DNA from 3 places in the Arthrobacter sp. SDR-2R genome. Region 3 is predicted to be linked to each of the others. Evidence: riboswitches for the same ligand, from Rfam matches in the RefSeq annotation. Region 3 holds a riboswitch; each other region holds the start of a gene.

Region 1 (6,825 bases), 1.9 Mb from region 3:
CCACTCTGCGAGCCGGAGCGCCGTGGCGGAGGAATGGTTCACGCGCAGGCTCATGGTCTCCAGGCCCTTGGTCAGGACCCAGGCGTTGAACGCCGAGAGTGCGGGCCCGGTGTGGCGCATGAGCTGTTTCACGGGACCGTCGATGAACTCCTTGGTGCCCAGGATGGCGCCGCCCATGACCCTGCCCTGGCCGTCGATGTGCTTGGTGCCGGAGTAGACGATGACGTCGGCGCCCAGGTCACCGCAGCGCTGCAGCAGGGGAGTGGCGAAGACGTTGTCCGCCACCACCTTGGCGCCGGCGGCATGCGCAAGTTCGCTGACCGCGGCGATGTCCACGATCTCCTGCATCGGGTTGGACGGGGATTCGAAGAAGACGGCGGTGGTGGGCTTGGAGAGGGCCTCGCGCCACTGGTCCAGGTCCGGCCCGTCCACGAAGACGGTCTCCACGCCCCACCGGGGAAGGATCTCGTTCAAAATCACGAAGCACGAACCGAACAGCGACCGGGCGGCCACCACCCGGTCGCCGGCAGCCAGCAGGGCACCAAGCGCGGTGAACACCGCGGACATGCCCGACGCCGTCGCGAAGCAGGCTTCGGTGCCTTCCAGCAGCCGGAGCCGCTCCTGGAAGGTGGCCACGGACGGGTTGCCGTAGCGGGAGTAGACAAAGCGTTCGTCCTCGCCGGTGAAGGCGCGTTCAGCTGCTGCCGCGGATTCGTAGACGAAGCCGGAGTTCAGGAAAATGGCCTCGGACGTTTCCTGGAAGTTGGTGCGGTCCAGCCCGCCACGGACAGCCTGGGTGTCGGGGTTCCAGCCGGGGGCGTCTTGGTTGAAGGTCACTTAGTTCTTTCCGAGGTTGGTGGGAAGGCCGCGGTTTTTCCAGCCGTTGACGGTGCGTTCGCCATAGCGGTCCGGCTCGCCTTCAAAGCCCTCCAGCACGTTGTAGGAGGTGAAGCCGGCCCGGGTGGCCGCGATGGCTGCCGCGATGGACCGCTGGCCGGAGCGGCACAGGAACACCAGTTCGGTTGAACGGTCCTCGGGCGCCTGCTGGCTGAGGTCGTTGATGAAGTCGGGGTTGGGGATGCCGCCGGGGAAGGTCCACTGGATGAAGAGGGGGTCGTTGTCCGTGGCCTTGGTGTCCGGAATGCCGATGTGGGCCCATTCGCCCTCGGTGCGGACGTCCACCAGGATGGCGCCCTGTTCCAGCTTCTCCCATGCTTCCTGGGGCGTGAGGTCTCCCGCGTAGCTCATGCGTGGCCCTCGCCGTCGAACTCGCCTTCAAATTCGGCGTCCAGTTCATCCACTGCGGTGGCAACCGCGGCATCGGCCGAGGCGATTGCCGCCGGAAGGACCACTGCCTGCGCCACGATCACGCTGGTGCCGTTGAAGGTGGCTGCCGGGCTGCCGTGCAGCACATAGCCGTCGGCCAGGGCCGTGGAGATCCGCTCGCAGAATGAACGGTCATCCGGGCCGGTGATCAGGCGGTAGGACAATTTTTCGTCAGGGGCAGGTGCGTCAGACACGACGGATCTCCTTCTTTCACGCTTGCAGCTCGAATCGGTCGATATGCCGAGTATTCACCTGAGGCACCCCGCCGCGAAAGGGAGGGTTGCCGACCGGCCAGTCAGGGCTTCACACCGGTACTCATTACTCCCCAAAAACGTAACATCTGCCGCGCCAAGCCGCACCGCCGCCGTCGTCATGTTCCGTAATTGAGCAGCGCTGAAGGGAGGCGCGGGGTTGAAGGAAAGCGCGACGGCGGACATCGCCGCAGGTGGGCGGCCCGCCACGTGCCGCCCGGGGCCGCGGGGCCGATAAAGTTCTTACCGGGGCGCCGCCCCGTCGTCACAGCAATGAGCACCGGGGGTCCTGTCAGCATGCGGGCAAACACATCGCGCCACCAGGCCGCCATCCGGGGGACCCTCCGGCCGTCCATCGGGGCGTTCCTGGCCGCGGCCCTCGTCAGCCTCCTGGCCCTGCTGGCGGCTGCGCCGGCGCATGCGGCGGACGTTGCGCCGGAGAAGGGAAAGCCCTGGCTGGGCGCGGTGCTCGAGTGGGGCGAGGACACCGCCGCAGGTTTCAGCGGCCGGCTTGGTGCCAGTCCGGCCGTCTTCGGCCACGACATCACCATCCCCTACCGCGATTCGGAACGGAACGACCTTGACGGCTTCCTTCAGCAGGCCGCGTCCCTAGGCGCCCACGCCCTGCTCACGGTGAAGCCGTCAGTGCCCCTGGACCAGCTCGGCACCGCGGAAGCGGAAGCATTCGCAGCGCAGGTGCGCGACCTTACGTCCGGGTTCAAGGGGCAGTTGCTGATCCGGTTCGCCCCGGACATGAATGCAAGCTGGGTGGCCTGGGGCCAGCAGCCCGCCGCGTACCGGCAGGCCTTCAGGGCTGTGGCGGCAGCGTTCAAGAAGTACGACGGCGGCCGGGCCACCTTGGTGTGGGCGCCTTACCTGGGCAAGGACTACCCCTTTGACCGCAACCGGGATGCCCCGCAGCCCGGAACCGAAGGCTTTTCCCTCCTGGACACGAACGGCGACGGGGCCTGGAACTCAAGCGACAGCGCCTACGCCCCGTACTACCCGGGTGACGACGCAGTGGACTGGGTGGGGCTGGCCGCCTATCACGACGACACGGCCGGCGGCCCCGCCGTCAACTCCGAGCCGAGGGCCGGCGAGCTCCAGGACATGCTGACATCCTCCGGCGGCGAAAACTTCTACGGCACCTATTCCGAGGGGCGCAACAAGCCGTTCCTCCTCCAGACCTCTGCTTTCTACAGCCCCGCGTCCGGCGGCGCGCAGGAAACGGACATCAAGGCAGGCTGGTGGGACCAGGTGGTGGGAACTGCCACTTCCCCCGCTTTTGCCCGGACTGCCGCCGTTGTCTGGGACGAGCGCACCAGCACCAGGGATACCGGCGTGGCAAGCATCAGCTGGCTGCTCACGGGACAGCCGGGCATCGCCAAAGCGGCCCTGGACAGGCTGAAGGCATCGCCAATGGTCACCGGGCCGGTCACCGACGTGGCATCCGGGAGCACCTACGTCCGGGCCAACACGCTCTCCGGGGCTGCCGCCTGGACTGTTGCCGCCGCCATGGCCATCCTCCTGGTGGCCCTGTGGCAGATACCCCGCCGGATCAACGCAGCCACGGCCTGGGGCTACCAGGATCCCTCCGCCAGGGACTCGCGCATCGATCTGCTGCGCGGGATGGCCATCGTCTTTGTGGTGGTGAACCACCTGGGCATGGCATCGCTGTTCCAGCTGCTCACCCAGGAGGCCGTGGGCTTCGTGTCGGGTGCGGAACTGTTCGTCCTGTTCTCCGGACTGGTGGTGGGCATGGTGTACGGGCCCAAGGCCAGGGAGGACTTCGGGCAGGTGGTCGACCTCACGACCCGCCGCGCCGGCAAGCTCTACCTGACGGCGCTGGCCGTGCTGATCGGCGTCTTCCTTCTGTCCCTGCTCCCGTTCTTCCACACCGAGGCCCTGACCACGTTCGTGGACCAGGGGACCGGTGGCGCCGGGCACAACGGGGCCGGCCGGACCTACGACCTCTATTCGGGCATGGCATCGCTGTTCCAGTTCCCCGTCCCGCCCCAGGTGCTTCCGGCCATCGTGCTGCTGCAGTTCGGTCCCTGGCAGTTCAATGTCATGGGGCTCTATGTGGTGCTGTTGCTGGTCAGCCCGCTGATCCTCGCGGCGCTGAACCGCGGGAAGGCCATCTGGGTCGGGGCGGTGTCGGTTGCCGTGTATGCGGCAGGTGCCATGACCAGGTTCCGGATCCTGCCCTCGCAGTTCGAGGACTCCTTCCCGCTGCTGGTGTGGCAGGTGCTTTTCGTGCTTGGGCTGGTTGCGGGCTACCATCGGCGCAGCATCACAGCGTGGCTGTCGCGCCACACGTGGGTGGTGGTTGCCTGCACCACGGCAGCATTCGCTTTGGCCTTCCTGTCCTGGGGCAACCCCTACCTGGCCAACGCCTATGACGTCCGACTGGCGCTTCTGCCGGATGCGTCCTACCGGGCAATGTATGACGCCTTCTTCGGCCGGACATACCTGGCCCCGGGCCGGCTGCTCAACGTCCTGGTCCTGGTGGTGGCTGCGTACGCATTCCTCAGTGCCTACTGGAAACCGGTGGACCGGGCCCTGGGCTGGTTCCTGGTCCCGCTGGGCCGGGCCACGCTGTACGTCTTCATCATGCACGTGGTGCTGATCGCCGTCGTGGCCAACATCCCGGCCCTGCAGCAGCAAAGCATCTTCCTCAACACCGTGGCCTACGCCGTGGTCCTGGGGCTGCTCTGGGTGATGGTCCGCACCAGGTTCCTCTTCCGGATCATCCCTACCTAGCCCGGGGCATGAAAAATGCTGCGGCACGGGCGCGCCACAGCATTTGATCATGTACCACCCGGCTGCCCGGTGGCCTCTTACGAATCCGGGGGTCTCAGACGAGGCCCGGGTAGCTGGTCATGATGTAGTCCGCAGCGGCAGGACCCTTCATGCGCAGCCCGTTGCGGCGCGGCGGGATCCGGTGCTTCATGGCTGCCCAGAAGGTGGACTCGGTGCCGGCCGGCTGCTGGTTGAGGAAGCACCAGCTGGTGTACAGGCCGTAGAGGCGGTCGCGGTCCATGCTGGAACCAGCGGCGTGGTCGGGGTAGGTGGCTTCGTGGAGAAAAGTATCGAACTGCGAATGTGCCATGATGGCTTCCCTTCGCTAAGTGCTCGGCGCCGCCGTTCGGCTACAGCAGCAAGATTTGATGCCCTGCACATGGCCATCGAATCTATAGGTTGGGTCCCCTGAAAGGCATCTGGGGCCTCAGCGTCGTCAGCGCCTGTCTACGATGTAGACTTTACTCGTAGACTACAAGTAAGGCAACCGTCTCGATTAATCCGGGCCGCCACTTCCACCGCTAGGACAACACCATGAATCCCCCGCACGCTTCCGGCCGCACCCCCGCCAAGGCCAGGCTGAGCAGGGAGGTCGTGCTGGCCAAGGCCCTGGAACTGGTTGATGCCGAAGGACTGGATGCACTGACCATGCGCCGCCTGGGGCAGGAGCTTGGCCGGGACCCGATGAGCCTGTACCGCTACGCCGAGAACCGCGCGGCGCTGCTGGACGGGGTTTCTGAGCTGGTGCTCAACCAGCTTCCGATTCATCCGGAGGACCCGGATTGGAAAGCGCAGCTGCGGAGCATCGCCCACAACCTGCGGATGCTGGCGCTCAAGCATCCCAACGTTGTCCCCCTGCTGGTGACCCGGCCCCTCTCCACGCCGCTGGGCATGCGTCCGCTGGGCACGTTGCGGCCATTGGAGCAGATCCTGACCCTGCTGGTGGCGGCAGGATTCGAGCCGGCGGATGCGCTGCACGTCTACCGCGCCTACTACGGCTTCCTCTACGGGCACCTCCTGAACGAACTGCAGGAGTACGTGGTGGACCCGGAAGAGAACGAGGTGCTGCTGCGGCTGGGGCTCCACCGGCTGCCCGCGAAGGAATTCCCCCGGCTGCGTGCGCTGGCGCCGGCGTTGGCTGACTACGACGGCGCCAAGGAGCTTGACCAAGGGCTCACCATCCTGCTGTCCGGGCTGGAAGCCCAGCTTTCACGGCAGGCGGCAGGCTCCAGCGCCTGACGGAGCGGCCGTGTAAAGGTGTGGTCGTTGAGCGGCCGCTATTCGAATGACGCCCGGCGCCGGTCCTGGAGGCGGGTGTTCCAGACGTCCGGGCGGTTCACCTGGAACCTGCGTCCGGTCAGCGCCTTGGCGTTCAGCCTGACGTAGTTTGCCTTTTCGCCGGGCTGCCACGGCTCCAGGCCAAGGCTGTCCACCGCATCTTTGACGGCCTGGTCTTCGATGATCCCGGTATTGCCCCGCGCCACCACGCTCCAGGCCAGTTCGGTGGTGGGGTCGTAGCCGTCGATCTCCAGCGCGGCAGGGCGTTCCATTTTCGCGTCCCACAGTTTTGAGCCGGGTGCCGTGCGGAAGACGATGCTGCGCAGGTGGACAACGTAGTTCACGGGGAAGATTTCCGGATGTCCGTCCACCACGATGGCCAGCCTGCCCACCGTGTCGGTGTCAAGGAGTTCCCAGCAGTCGTCAAAGGACAGTTTTTCGATCGGCAGCTTGTGCGAGTCCATGGTGCACACCTTACGGGTGATGCCGGGGCGGGAAAAGGGCCGGCCCTGCCTGTTGCGGGCTAATGGATGCCGGCGAAAAGTCCGCTCAGTTCTGTGGTCAGTTCCTTTTGCACAGACGGGGTGCCGATCTCCCTGCCGTCAATCCGGTTCACGGGCGCCAGCAGGCGGACACTGGAGATCAGCCAGACCGCGTCTGCGTCCAGGAGGTCCTGTGGCACCAGCGGCCCGTAGCCCAGTTCCCAGCCCGCCGCCTTGGCGGCAGCAAAGAGAGCCCCCTGTGACGTTCCAGGCAGGATGCCGCTGTCCAGCTGTGGTGTGATGAGGCGCTTCACTGTTGTGCCGTCGTCGGACTTCTCCACATGCGCCAGCAGCACCGTGGAGGTGGGCCCTTCCAGGACCCGGCCATCGGAGGACGTGAAGATGACGTCGTCGGCGCCCTGTTTATGCGCGTGGCGCAGCGCTGCCATGTTGACGGCGTAGGAGAGCGTCTTGGCGCCCAGAAGCAGCCAGGGTGCCCGTTCGGCCACGTCACTGTCGTAGCCGCGGTCAAGGAGGATGACGTCGACGCCCGTTTCCCGCTGGCGGCGGGCGGCAGCTCCGGCCGGTGAGGCCTGGACCCAGGCGGTGGGGGCGGGCGCGCCTTCCACGCCGCGGGTCACCACCAGTTTGACCACCAGTTCATCTGCCGCCGGGTCTGCCGGCGG
Region 2 (6,825 bases), 890 kb from region 3:
GAGTGCTGAGGATGATGTTCAGAAGGGTTCCGCCGATTCCGAGCCCCAGCAGCTTGGAGGTGACGAGGGGTGGAGGGGCCGTACCGGCCAGGAAGTCATTCAGCTTCAACGGGCCGGTAGCAACGACAATCTCGGCCACCGGCACGCCCAGGGTGCCCACCACAGTCACAACAGAGCGGGACTCGATTGTGGCCTCACGTATGGCCGCAGTCAAGGCATCCGCAACTCGAATCTCCCACTGGTTCAGGAGCTGGGTGACTTTGGCAGTGGCCTTCCCCGTCACGGTGCTGTCCAGGACCGTGTGGTTTGCCACTTGACGGTTAAGTCCCAGCGTCCCATCGGTGAGCGCTGCAATGTCTATCCGGACGGTACCGGCCGCGAGGTCGACAGCGACCGTATTCTCATTGTCGACCAGCGTCTCTTCCATGAGGGCGCGCACTGCGCCAAGGCTGGGAGCTGACAAAGTGGCCGTTGTGGAGGCCGAACTGTCCAGCAGTCCCAGAACAGGATCAAGCAAGGAGTTCAGGCCGCTGGAGATTGCGGTGGTCAAGGCACCGGGGGCAACCAAAGCCGTCAACTGGTTCGGCACATCGTCGAGCTGGGATTCTCCGCTCCTGCTGAGAGCCCCAATCGCAGGGACGCTGGTCCTTAGGTTGAGGCTGGCGATACCGTACTCCCGCGCAACGGCGGGAGTTGCAGCCAGCGTAGGCCAGCCGTTGATCAGGTCGCACGCTTGGACCGATGCGGAGGACGCCACGGCCCCGACGTCGAGGGTGACGCCGGCAAGCGACCCGGGCACGACGTTGCCCAGCGAGATCGTGGCAGCCTGCGGCGCAGTGTTGGCTCCGGTGGCCGTCCCGCCCACGTCCACAGCCCCGGACTGGTCAGTGACGAGCCCGGCGGCAGCGCGGGTTTGTCCGCTGTCCTGCGCCTGCGCCCACTGCGTATAGGTGCCCAGGCCACCAACCGGGAGCCCCAGCCCCAGGCCCGCCGTCACCGGATTAGCGCCAAGGGCCGTGACAGGCAGCTTGCTGATGAAGGCGTCCGGAACGCCTGTCACCGGAGTAGCCGTGAGAGGCAGCGGTGACACCGCACCGTCGACGTTGGTGACTGTGAGACCCTCAACTCCGGCTACGGAATTCAGGTCTGTGCCCAGCACGCTCCCCGTGAGCTGGGTGGCCGATGCCTCGCCGCTGAAGAGCGTGTTGGTGGCGCAGTCCCCCGGAGAGCCGACGCCTACGCTGCCGGCGGCCCATTCGTTGTCCACCCACGCCGCCGTGGTGACCGTAGTGGTTGCCGCCAGGCATACCGCAGCCGCCGCTGCTATCGCCAGGGAGGTGCGCGGGTTCCTGGCCGCGCGGTGGAGGAGGTTCCTGCGCGGAGATGTCATGATGTTCTCCCGGTCCGGGCCCTGGTTCGGCGGCCGGCAGCTACGGCCGCCGCGCCCAGCAGCAGGAGGCCGCAGCCCGCGAGCAGTCCCTGGAGCACCGCCGTCCCTGTGTTCGCCAGCGGTGCTGGCGGCCGCTGCCCCGGCGGGGTCACGGCGTCGTCAATGCCTGCAGCGGTGACCCCAATGCCCAAGGTCAGCGACGTGTCCGGTGGATCCTGCGAACCCGCGGGCCGGTAAAGGATGAAGCGGAGGTAAGGTGAGGGGCCGCCGCGCAGATCCCGCAAGGGAACCAGCACGTCCTGACGGTGTTCGGCCAGCGTCACCGGCGCTATGCGCGGCGTGGAACCGATGGGACAGCGCAAATCCCCGCCCAGGCCGCTGCTTCCCTGCCAGGCGACGTCGCATTCGTCCACGGAAACCAGGTAGGTCCCTGTGCCGGCAAGCCCACCGTCCGCAGTCACCTGCAGCGTCGACTCACCGCTGGGTTGGTCCACCGAAATGCCAATCTGCCAACTGAAGGACTCCCCTGCTTGAAGCGCAGGAAGGGCCAATGGATACATCGACGAAGAAAGGGACAGGAAGCCTGCCGCTCCTGTCTCCGGAACCGGAACCAATGGTTCGTCAGCCACCGCTGCGCCGGGCGCAGCGGTGGCCAGCAAAACTGCGATAACCCCCGCGGCTCTTGCGACGCGCCTGAAGCTGGCTCCCGCCATGTCATTTACGACCTTACTGTTGTGGTTTCGCCGGGGGTTCGTCGTCGACCTCCGCCTGGCCAGTTGCACCGTGTCTCGGCCAGTAGGCCCATGTCACCAGCACGGTCACAGCGAGCGTTGCTGCACCCAGGAACTCCGGCCCCCGTGAAGCCATGACCCAAGCTCCTAAGCCGGGAACGGTGATCAGCACCTTCTGCGCCGTGGCCACCTCGTAGGGCAACGGGTCATCCGAAGTGTTAGCGTCGCCGCGAAGCCTTAGCGACGCTGTGGCCCCCTCCACACTGGGCGGGTCAACTGCCACCACGCGGTGGGTCACCAGGGCGGTCGCCGCATCCCGGCGGACCGACACGACGTCGCCCGGGACGAGATCCTTGGCGGTGACCTGCACGGTCAGGGACAGCGCACCGACTGGATAGAGCGGCTCCATCGATCCCGTACGGAAAACGACGAAGGACGCTTTGAAGAAAAGGCCGAGGACCAGGGAGAGGATGCATGCCAGTCCCAGCAGGGCAACGACGGAAAGCAATACCTCCCTGAACCCCCGGGCCACGCTTCCCACCCCCGGCGGGAGCCGGGTTCCGGACGGCACGGCCGCCGCCCGGAACCCGGACTCACGCCTGGCGGACATCCGAAGCACGGGTGGCGGCTACGACTGGCCTACGGTGCTGCTGAAGGTCCACAAGGGGGTGGTCCGCAATCCCTGAAGATCAACGCTTGCATTCGAAGGGAGCGTCATTGCGAAGCAAAGACTCACAGGTGTGCCCGCAGCTGCGTCCGTAGCTCCGGCCGGAAGGTTGATCGGAGTGTCCGAACGGGTGTTCAGGGTCGAGCCAACAGGAACAAGATCAGTTCCATTGGAGGAGAAGTTGGTGGCGTTGCAAAGGTCCTTGTCCACCTCCTTTTTCAGCTGGTACCGAAGAGCACCGTACAGCGCTGCAGAGTTGGTGGCTGAATCAGTTCCGTCGAGCCGGGCAGCCCCCGTCAGCGTGGCCACCAATGATTGGGACTTGTCGGAAGCCCGCAACTGCATCGGGGCGTAGACCGTCGACCCCGGCACGAGATCGTCAGCATTGACGCTGAATGTCAGGGCTCCACCGGGAGCAGTCGGCTCGTCAGCCCAAACCGCCTCGCTTGAAGTACCGGACCACGTGTTCTGCTGCATGTGGTAGACCTTGGTACCCGGGCCGCCGCCGTTCCCGCTCTGGCCGAAGACCCACTCGTTGTCCGTCCACGCAGCGAGAGTGAAGGCTGCGCCGATCCCCAAGACAAGGCCGCCGGCAAGAATAGCGCGGACTTTATTAGCCTTTTGCGAGCGCGGCTTAGCGCTGGTTGATTCAACCATGATTTCCCCCAAATTAGAATTAAACCCCGAACGGTAGGAACCGGGACACTGGTATGGGGGATTATCGGCATTTCCCCCAAAAGACCGATGTTTCTACATCATCATTACTTACTAATTAAAGTCAAGTCGGTGTATTAAATGTTATCAACTGTCGCTTTCTCCGGCGGAATCGTGCGGACGCGCTCCGACGGACGCTGCCGCGCCACATTATGAAACCGAGTTGCCCCGCCGCCACGCTGTCGCTTTAGGTGGGAGTGAACCATCCGGAGCGGCCGAGAGACCTGGCTCAATGACGCCGCAGCAACCACGTCCCGGCAGACTCCTGCCGGCCGAAGGTGCTACTGCCAGGACCGATGGAAAGGAAGATTCCAGCATGTCCCAGAACACCGACCATATCCGCGTGACCCACGCCGGTTCATTGCCCCGCACCCCTGAACTCATTGCGGCCAACGCCGCCAAGGAAGCCGACGGCATCACGCCGGAATTCCTGGAACTCCTCGAAGCCTCCGTAGTGGACGTGGTGCAGCGCCAGAAGGACCTTGGCATCGACATCCCCAACGACGGCGAGTACGGGCACACCATGTCCAGCTCGGTGGATTACGGGGCGTGGTGGAATTACTCCTTCGCCCGGCTCGGGGGCCTTGAGCCAACCACCGTGGACCGCTGGGCCGAGTCCGGCGTCCGCCGCTCGTCCCCCGGCAACGTTGTCCTGACCTCGTTCCCGGACCGGCGCGACCGGCAGGCCTTCAACGAGGCCTACAGCGATCCCGCATCCGGCATCCTCACCCACCGCAGGAGCGTTGCCCAGCCCAAGATCGCCGGACCGCTGACGTACACGGGCCAGGACCTGGTGGCCTCGGACATCCGGAACTTGAGGACCGGGCTCGCCGCCGCAGGCCTCACGGATGGCTTCGTGGCCTCCCTCTCCCCTGGCTCATGCGCGCGGGTAGCCAACGAGTACTACAAGAGCGACGAGGAACTCGTCTACGCCTGCGCTGATGCCATGCGGGAGGAATACAAGGCCATCATCGAGGCCGGCCTTACGGTGCAGCTCGATGATCCGTCCCTGGCCGAAAGCTGGGACCAGATCAATCCCGAGCCGTCCCTGGACGATTACCTGAAGTTCATCCAGCTGCGCGTCGAAGCGACCAACTGGGCGCTGCGCGGCCTGCCGCAGGAACAGATCCGGCTGCACGTGTGCTGGGGATCCTGGCACGGCCCACACACCACGGACATCCCGTTCGCCGACATCATCGGCTCTGTGCTTCAGGTCAACGCCGGCGCCTATTCCTTTGAAGCGGCAAACGTCCGCCACGAACACGAATGGCGGGTGTGGGAGGACACAAAGCTCCCCGAGGGCAAGGTGATCATCCCGGGCGTTGTTTCGCATGCCACCAATGTGGTGGAGCACCCGGACCTGGTGGCGGACCGGATCGTCCGCTTTGCGGACCTCGTGGGCCGCGGGAACGTCATTGCCTCCACCGACTGTGGCCTGGGCGGCAGGGTGCACCCGCAGATCGCCTTCGCCAAGCTGGAGGCACTGGGTGAGGGTGCCCGCCGCGCCTCGAAGCGCCTCTTCTAGCCGCTCCCGCACCGACGCGCCGGCTGTGCCTTCCATCACCGGAAGGGGCGGCCGGCGTTTCGCTTGCCTGGGCTTGCTAAACTGGAGTAGGCCGACCAGGAGTTGGTCCACCCCAATCAACCGCCACTGATGTGCCGTGCCGCCGTGCGCCCATGTCCGTGGCGGCAGCAACGCCAATCCCCGCAGGAGATCCAGCACTTCATGACAGCCCTGGCACCCGAAACATTCCACGAACAGCTCATGAGCCGCCGCTACGAACCCAGCGTTGCCGCCGTCAACGAACTGTGTGATTCCCTGCAAGAGGCCAAGCCCGGAACCGTGGTGCCCTACGTGGACCCCATGCACGACGTGGAGGAATGCCGCATCATCAGCCTGTTCTCCAACATCGGCGAGGTGGATCCGTCCGGGTTCATCACCCCCGGCGACCAGGACGCTGTTACCCGCATGCTGGGGATCCAGTGGAAGCTTGGCCTGCGCCCGGAGTTCGTCATGCCGTGGAACGTCCACCCTTGGCACGTCCCGGGCGAAGCCAACGGCAAGTTCACTCCGGACCAGATCCAGTCAGGCCTGAAGCCCCTGCTGAAGTTCCTGGCCCTGGTCCCCCGCGCCTCGGTGATCGTGGCGCATGGCACCGAAGCCAACCGCCTGGCCAACCTGCTGTTGAAGACCGAGGTGCCCCTCCTCTGGCGCCGCGGCCTGAAGACCTACAAGGTCCGCTCGCTGAGCGGCCGCGCCTTCGCCGGTTCCCCGGCCCGCCAGGAGGAGTACCTGGAGGACATGCGCACTGCCTATGCAGACGCCATGGCCCGCACGGGTATTGCCAAACCTTAAGACCTGCGCCGCTCAGCCTGTGGCATCGGACTCGGTAAACGAAATTCCCGGTGCCGATTCGTCTTCGGCTTCAACCCAGGTGGTGAAGTCGGCGTACGACATCCACGAGTAGTAGTCACAGAACCTGAGACGCGATTTCTCCTGCTTTCCCACGCTTCGCGCAGCTCCTCCTTTCCTCCCCTGGCCCTTCGATTCTTTTAACCGAAATGAGGGACGGCGCATTCCAGGCCGGATACGACGGCGGGCGGTCACCTTCTCATTGAAAGGTGACCGCCCGCCGTCGTTCCCAGCCCGAACCCCTCCCTGGCAATCTGCACCAGGAAACAGTGCGGGCGTGGGCCCAGGGAGTTATTCGCCCTCGATGGCTGCCTTTGCCGTGGGGTCGGAATCGTTCAGGAACTTCTCGATCCGCTCCGGCTCTTCAGCCTCGCCGATGGCCGACGAGGCCCGGCCCAGGGAGTAGAGGGCCCGCAGGAACCCGCGGTTTGGCTCATGCTCCCAGGGGATGGGCCCCACGCCGCGCCAGCCGTTGCGGCGCAGCGCATCCAGTCCGCGGTGGTAACCCACCCGGGCATAGGCGTAGGAGTCGATGGTGCGGCCTTCCGTCCACGCCTCCTCAGCCAGGACGGCCCACAGGAGCGAGGACGTTGGGTGCTTCGCCACCAGGTCCAGGGCCTCCTGGCCGGCCTCAAGCTGCGCGTTCACCTCGGTTTCGGCAGGCAGGAGAGTGGGCTCCGGCCCCATCAGGTTCCGGCGGAACTCGTCCGACATCTAGAAGGTCTTTCCGGCCGAACCGAGCTGCTTGGTGGCTTCCACCACGCGGGCCGCCAGGCCGGCTTCGGCGGAGGCGCCCCAGACGCGGGGGTCGTAGGTCTTCTTGTTGCCCACTTCGCCGTCCACCTTCAGGACGCCGTCGTAGTTCTTGAACATGTGGTCAGCAACCGGACGCGTGTAGGCGTACTGGGTG
Region 3 (6,825 bases):
CTCCCCGGATGGGTGGACTCCCACAGCCACCTGCTGTTCGCCGGGGACCGTACCGCGGAATTCGAAGCACGGATGGCGGGGGAGGCGTACGCTGCCGGAGGCATCGCCGTCACCATGAACGCCACGCGTTCCACGTCGGACTTTGACCTCACCCGCCTGGCCATGGGCCGGGTTGCCGAGGCAGTCTCGCAGGGGACCACTTACCTGGAAACGAAGACCGGCTACGGCCTGGATATCGGGAACGAGGCCCGCAGCGCGCGTATCGCCGCCGGCGTGGCGGACCAAGTGACCTACCTGGGCGCCCACTTGGTTCCTGCCGGACAGGACCCGGAGGAGTACACAGACCTGGTCTGCGGACCGATGCTTGATGCCGTCCGCCCCTACGTCCAGTGGGCCGACGTTTTCTGCGAGGAGGGCGCGTTTACAGCCGAACAGTCCCGCCGCGTGCTGACGGCCTGCCGCGACGCCGGACTGGGCCTGCGCGTGCACGGCAACCAGCTGGGTGAGGGCCCCGGCGTGCAGCTTGCCGTGGAGATGGCGGCCGCCAGCGTGGACCACGTCAACTACCTGGCAGGGCAGGACGTGAAGTCCCTTGCGGCTTCCTGGTCCGGGTGGGACCCCGCCACCGGCACAGGCGAGCGGGGCACTGTGGCCACCTGCCTCCCGGCCTGCGACCTCTCAACCCGCCAGCCGCTGGCCCCAGCCCGCACGCTTCTCGACGCCGGTGTGCAGGTGGCGCTCGCTTCCAACTGCAATCCCGGAACGTCGTATACAAGTTCCATGGCATTCTGCGTCACCACCGCCGTCCTCCAGATGCACCTGAGCGTGCATGAGGCCGTCCGCGCCGCCACCTATGGCGGCGCACTGGCGTTGCACAAGGAAAGCGGGCGCGATGCGGACGGTGAACGCGCCGTGGGGTCCATCGCCGTCGGGCACCGCGCCGACCTGCACCTGCTCAACGCCCCGTCCGCAACGCATCTCGCTTACCGTCCCGGCATGCCATTGACGTACGCTGTGTGGCGGGCCGGAGCCAGGGAGCGGTAGGTCCATACCGTTTTTTGATTGTTCCTGACTGTTTTCCTTGAGTTATAATCAGGAAACGTCATCGATCGTGGTGGCTGATGTACGGAAAGGCCCCGCTTGCATGACGCGCACTGACCGGCTGACCGCGATTCTTGACCTGCTGGCCAGAACCGGCCAGGTGGAGGTCGACGAGATTGTCAGCACCCTCAACGTATCCCCGGCCACCGCTCGGCGTGACCTGGACAGCCTCGCCAAACGCCGGCTGCTGACGCGTACCCGCGGCGGCGCCACCACCGGTGCCCTGGCCTACGACCTCCCCGGCCGCTACAACCGCGACGACCACGCCGAAGCCAAGGAACAAATCGCGCAGTGCGCCTCGGCGCTGATCCGGCCCGGCGCTGTGATCGGCCTGTGCGGAGGGACCACCAGCACAGCGCTCGCCCAGATCCTGGCCACCCGGGAAGACCTGAACGCCCCCTCCAACCAGCCCACCCTCACCGTGGTTACCAACGCCATCAACATCGCGGGCCAGTTGGCCGTACGGCCCAACATCAAGGTGATGGTGACCGGTGGAATCCTCAACCCGCGGTCCTATGAACTGGTGGGGCCCTATACGGACATCATCATGCAGAAGGTGGTGCTGGACATCGCCTTCATCGGCGTCAACGGCATCGATCCCGAAGTCGGGCCCACCAACACGGGGGAGGGGGAGGCCTCCGTCAATGCGCTGCTGGCCAGCAGGGCCAGGGTGTCCTACGTCCTGGCCGATTCCTCCAAAGTGGGCGTGCGGGCCTTCGCCACCATGGACGGCTACAACTTCACCCGGCTGATCACCGATGCCGGCATCTCGCCCCGCGACAAGGCTGCCTTTGAAGCCAACGGCACGGAAGTGATTGTCGCGCCCGCCTGACCCGAACTGCCGGCACCGGGCTCCTCCGGCGGCGCACCGCTGCCCGCTTACGACTGCGGACACCAGCCGCTCCATCAGGCCGGATCCAGAAACTGAAGGCAAGATGGGAACATGCTGGTTCCCTCCCGCCGTCGCCTTCGGCTCGAAGTATGGATCGTCCTGGGCCTGTCCCTGGGCCAGTCGGCTGTCTACTCCGTGGTGCAGCTGCTGGACAAGATGACACGCGCCCCGCTTGCCGAGGGCACGTCCACCCTGAACCGCTCCCAGAGCACCCGCGAATACTTCGACCTCACATATCAGCTGCTGGACATCATCTTTGCGCTGGTGCCCGTGCTGCTGGTCTTCTACTTCCTGACGGACCAGCGCCAGGCAGTGCCGGGCGAGGCGGGCACCTCCCGCTCTGCCTTTCAGAAACTGGGGTTCAATTTCGCCCGGCCCGGCAGGGATCTGCTCCAGGGCCTCGGACTGGCTGGACTGATCGGCATACCCTCGCTGGGTCTCTATGCGGCCGGCCGGGCGCTCGGAATTACCACCGCCATCATCCCCAGCGCCCTGGATGCCTATTGGTGGACCGTGCCTGTGCTCATCCTGTCCGCCATGCGGCACGCCGTGCTTGAGGAAGTCATTGTGGTGGGCTACCTCCTGGACCGCTTTGGCAAGTTCGGCTGGAGCATGCCGCTGGCCATTGCGGCGAGCTCCGTGCTGCGCGGCAGCTACCACCTTTACCAAGGCTTTGGTCCCTTCATTGGCAACGCCGTGATGGGCGTGGTCTTTGCCTGGCTGTACACCCGGACCCGCCGGGTCATGCCACTGGTCATCGCCCACGCCCTGCTGGATATCGTGGCCTTCGTTGGCTTCAGCCTGTTCGGCAAAGCCATGGGGTTGGGGTAGGACCCGGGACACCAGCCTGCGCGGCTCCAGCCATGCTTGTTGCTGTCACATCAGCGTCAGCAGCAACGGCCAGTCTGCTTGTGGGTCTGGTGGCAACACGAAGGGTTTCGCGTAGAAGTCGTCCCAGAGGGCATCAGCAGCGCAAAGGTCCTCCGGGTCCAGCAGGTTGTCGCCGTCGGGTTCCTCCACTTCCGGTTCCTCCATTTCCGGCTCCGGCCAGGCTGGAACGGCGGCAAGCGGCACTACTCCTGGCGGCCAGTGGGTTGGTTGGGGGTCTTGGTGTTCGGGGTTGTAGTGGCGGCCGGTGGGTGAGGTCCAACCGGGCGGTCCGTGTTCCGTCGCGGGATCCGGGTTCCAGGTGCGGGCGTGCTTCAAACGGTGATGTTTGGGGCAAAGCTGGGCCAGGTTCCGGATGTCTGTTCTGCCGCCGTGTTCCCAGGCGGTGAGGTGGTCGGTGTGGTTGTCGGGGGTGTGGTTGCTGCAGCCGGGGAAGGTGCATTTCCGGTCCCGCATGCGGATCCATTGTTTGATGGTTTCGGGGAGCCGGTAGCGGGTGCGTCCGATCTCCAGGGGTGCCCCGTCGCGGGGGTCGACCAGGACCCGGTAGAACGACTCCGCCCCGTCCGCGACAAGCCTCCGCGCCATCGACGCCGGGATCGGGCCCAGGCCGTCCAGCACCGCCGGCTCATCGGTCAGCCCGAGCAGCGAGAAGACCGGCACGGTGACCAGGACATCGGCCCGCGGAGTGGGAGCTCGTCCAACATCCGCACTACTCCCGGCAGCCTCGCCCGCAGGGGTTCCTGCGCCGAGGAGGAATGATGCTGCGATGTCGGGGCGGAGTTGGGTGAGGGTGCGGGGCTCGTTAGGGCCTTGGAGGCCGCGGGCGGTGGCGGTGGTGCGGTTCCAGATGGCGCAGGCGGTGTCGCCGGGGAGGTAGAGCGAGAGCCAGGCCATGCCGTCGCGGTCCGGGGTGTATTCCATCCGCCGGTCCGCGACGCCTTTGGCGTGGCGTTTTTCGAGGGTTTCGGGGTGGTGGCGTTCCCGCCAGGCGCGGACCTTGGCGCGGAACCGGGCGGGGACAAGTTCACCGGGCGCGGCACCGCGGGCGGGGTTGGGGGCGTCGGGGTCGAAGAAGTGCGCCACCAAGGCAGCAGCCCCGTCAGGGGTGAGCCCCTCGGTTTCATCGGCGACAATCCTGGCATGCTGCCACGACAGGTCACCGGCTGACAGGGCGCCCAGGAGCGGCGGCAGGGAACACACCCGCCGGGACTGTTCCACCAACCCGCCTGCGGCCGCGGAACTGATGCTCAGGACACCGGCGATCTCCTCCACCGCGGACATCTCCGAAAACATGCGCTCATCCACCGGGGCGTCAGGGGCAAGCAGTGCCTGCTGGAAACCGACGCACTCCACGGCATCACGAGCTTTGACCGCCGCGAGCTGAGCCTCGACCCGGGAGACTGCCTCCAGCCGTTCCAGCCGGAGCTCATACCGCCGCTGCAGCACATCCACGTCAGCGCCAACACCGGACCCGGCAGCAAGGAAATGATCCTGACGGTCCAGCGCATCGAGGGCAGCAACAGAGGCAGAAACACCCTCCAACACCACCCCAACACCCGTGCCGATTCCCATACCCACATCATCCAGCGAGGCACCGACATTCAGACCTGGATCGCAGCGATGTAGGAAGCAGCCACTTAAATGAATTCGGCCGCCATCGGGTAGTGACGCCGTTGTCACCACCTGATGGCGGCCGAAGCTGATCCGGGTACTGGCCCGGTGAACCCCCTCCCGGACATTCCGGGAGGCTGGGGTGGAGCGTCAGATGGTGACGGCTCCGTTGGCGGTTTCAAACGTGACCGACAGGATGCCCGGAGTTCCATGCGGGGCGACCCACTCCACCGCCACGTCCTCAAGCGGCTTCTCCACCGGTTCACCCAGCCACTCGGTCACGCGGGACGCGGAGCCGGCGATGGTCAGGCAGCTCATCTTAAGGTTGCTGGGGTAGGCGTTGGACGGGTGCAGTGCCGGGTCGCCTTCCCACTTGAGCATGTACGGCACCTGGGGATCGGCGATAAGGCCAAGGATGCCAATCTGTTTCCAGACCAGCTCCCGGCCGTCCGGGAACTTGCGGTTGCCGTTCACCGCGGCGCGGCCAAGGCGTGCCTCGAACGGGGCGAGGTCGTCCACTTCGACGCACCAGCCCATCCAGCCGCCACCGGCCGCGGAACGGGCACGCACGGCCTGTCCGAACGGTGCCTTGTCCGAAGCCGGGTGGTCCAGGACCTCTACGACTTCCAGGTACTTGTGCCCGGCGAGCGGGATGATCATATTCCGGGTTCCGAACCGGGGGTGCACCCCGCCCTTCACTGCCTCAACGCCGAGGGCAGATGAAATACGTTCGGTAGTGGCCGCGAGGCCATCTTGTTCACAGGCGTAAGAGACGTGATCCATGCGCATGGCAACATCTTGGCACTTTGTGATCCGGCTCTCAGCTAAGGGTACCCTTACTGGAAAGGCGGCCGGGAAAAGGGCCGGGAACATGGGCAAGAAGGACGACGGCGGCGTCCCCGGCCGGGTGCGGGGCGGCCCACCTGTGGCGGCTCGAAAGCCATGCAGGGCGACCTTGTTCGTCACAATGCTGTCCATGGCGACTACCCCGTTCCTAGACTGGGCGCAGGTCATGAGTGCCAGCGCCAAGCCCCGGCTCGCTGGCCGGCAACCCTCCACCCGCGGTGGGGTGCCCCGGGTGAGGACCTGGCTGTCCGGCAAGAGCCGGAAGCAAGCGCGGCCCGTACTGCCCCACGCATTCCGGGCCCACGTCAAAGGAGATTTGGATGTCCAACGGATGGTCTTTCGAAACCCGCCAGATCCATGCCGGCCAGGAGCCCGACAGTGCCACCGGAGCCCGCGCGCTCCCCATTTACCAGACCACGTCCTTCGTGTTCCCCAGCGCCGAAAGCGCAGCCAACCGCTTTGCCCTCGCCGAACTTGCACCCATCTACACCCGGATCGGCAACCCCACCCAGGATGCCGTCGAACAGCGGATCGCCAGCCTTGAGGGAGGCCTGGCCGCATTGCTGCTGAGCTCTGGCCAGGCCGCCGAGACGTTCGCGGTGCTGAACATTGCGGAGGCGGGGGACCATATTGTGGCGAGCCCCAGTCTTTACGGCGGAACGTACAACCTGTTCGCCCACACCCTGAAGAAGTTCGGCATCTCGGTCACCTTCGTCCAGGATCCCGACAACCTGGACCAGTGGCGCGACGCCGTCCAGCCGAATACCAAGCTCTTTTTCGGTGAAGTGGTGTCCAATCCCCGCCAGGACGTCCTGGACATCGAAGGCATCTCCGAGGTGGCCCACCAGGCAGGCGTGCCACTGATCGTGGACAACACCCTGTCCACGCCCTACCTGATCCGCCCACTGGAGTGGGGTGCGGACATCGTGATCCACTCCGCCACCAAATACCTGGGCGGCCACGGCTCCGCAATAGCGGGCGTGATCGTGGATTCCGGCAAATTCGACTTCGGCAAGGACCCTGAACGGTTCCCCGGCTTCAACACCCCGGACCCCACCTACAACGGCCTGGTCTACGCCCGCGACCTAGGCGCCGACGGTGCGCTGGGTGCCAACCTCTCCTACATCCTCAAGGCCCGCGTCCAGCTGCTGCGCGACCTTGGCTCGGCGGTTTCCCCCTTCAACGCCTTCCTGATCTCCCAGGGCCTGGAGACGCTGAGCCTGCGGGTGGAACGCCACGTTGCCAACGCCACTGAAGTGGCGCGCTGGCTGGAAGGAAGGGACGACGTCGAATCCGTCGCCTACGCCGGGCTGCCCTCCAGCCCCTGGTACGAGCGTGGCCGCAAGTACGGGCCCAAGGGAACGGGCGCCGTCGTGGCCTTCAACCTTGCCGGCGGAGCGGAGGCGGGCAAGCGCTTCGTCGACGCCCTGGAGCTGCATTCCCACGTGGCCAACATCGGCGACGTCCGCTCCCTGGTCATCCAC

Evidence for each region. A riboswitch is a leader RNA that binds a small molecule or an ion and turns the genes downstream of it on or off. The one in region 3 is predicted to bind S-adenosylmethionine.
Region 1: linked by a shared signal. The riboswitch ahead of AC3ANU_RS03785 (DUF1737 domain-containing protein) and the one ahead of AC3ANU_RS15850 (bifunctional o-acetylhomoserine/o-acetylserine sulfhydrylase) in region 3 are both predicted to bind S-adenosylmethionine.
Region 2: linked by a shared signal. The riboswitch ahead of AC3ANU_RS19850 (cobalamin-independent methionine synthase II family protein) and the one ahead of AC3ANU_RS15850 (bifunctional o-acetylhomoserine/o-acetylserine sulfhydrylase) in region 3 are both predicted to bind S-adenosylmethionine.

What each region holds. Positions count from the first base shown of each region.
Region 1 is NZ_CM173231.1:820,138-826,962, forward strand. Features, by position in the region: gene AC3ANU_RS03775 (O-succinylhomoserine sulfhydrylase) at 1-837, opposite strand, end outside; gene AC3ANU_RS03780 (rhodanese-like domain-containing protein) at 838-1,248, opposite strand; gene AC3ANU_RS03785 (DUF1737 domain-containing protein) at 1,245-1,520, opposite strand; SAM riboswitch class IV at 1,534-1,649, opposite strand; gene opgC (OpgC domain-containing protein) at 1,875-4,340, shown strand; gene AC3ANU_RS03795 (hypothetical protein) at 4,435-4,689, opposite strand; gene AC3ANU_RS03800 (TetR/AcrR family transcriptional regulator C-terminal domain-containing protein) at 4,914-5,618, shown strand; gene AC3ANU_RS03805 (pyridoxamine 5'-phosphate oxidase family protein) at 5,657-6,121, opposite strand; gene AC3ANU_RS03810 (aminodeoxychorismate lyase) at 6,181-6,825, opposite strand, start outside.
Region 2 is NZ_CM173231.1:4,308,576-4,315,400, forward strand. Features, by position in the region: gene AC3ANU_RS19830 (choice-of-anchor G family protein) at 1-1,390, opposite strand, end outside; gene AC3ANU_RS19835 (hypothetical protein) at 1,387-1,884, opposite strand; gene AC3ANU_RS19840 (S24/S26 family peptidase) at 2,117-2,731, opposite strand; gene AC3ANU_RS19845 (SipW-dependent-type signal peptide-containing protein) at 2,750-3,445, opposite strand; SAM riboswitch class I at 3,702-3,805, shown strand; gene AC3ANU_RS19850 (cobalamin-independent methionine synthase II family protein) at 3,819-5,027, shown strand; gene AC3ANU_RS19855 (uracil-DNA glycosylase family protein) at 5,229-5,858, shown strand; gene AC3ANU_RS19860 (hypothetical protein) at 5,871-6,011, opposite strand; gene AC3ANU_RS19865 (DUF3151 domain-containing protein) at 6,207-6,629, opposite strand; gene fbaA (class II fructose-bisphosphate aldolase) at 6,630-6,825, opposite strand, start outside.
Region 3 is NZ_CM173231.1:3,422,508-3,429,332, reverse strand. Features, by position in the region: gene hutI (imidazolonepropionase) at 1-1,044, shown strand, start outside; gene AC3ANU_RS15870 (DeoR/GlpR family DNA-binding transcription regulator) at 1,145-1,933, shown strand; gene AC3ANU_RS15865 (CPBP family intramembrane glutamic endopeptidase) at 2,045-2,824, shown strand; gene AC3ANU_RS15860 (HNH endonuclease signature motif containing protein) at 2,870-4,456, opposite strand; gene AC3ANU_RS15855 (VOC family protein) at 4,646-5,284, opposite strand; SAM riboswitch class IV at 5,504-5,618, shown strand; gene AC3ANU_RS15850 (bifunctional o-acetylhomoserine/o-acetylserine sulfhydrylase) at 5,662-6,825, shown strand, end outside.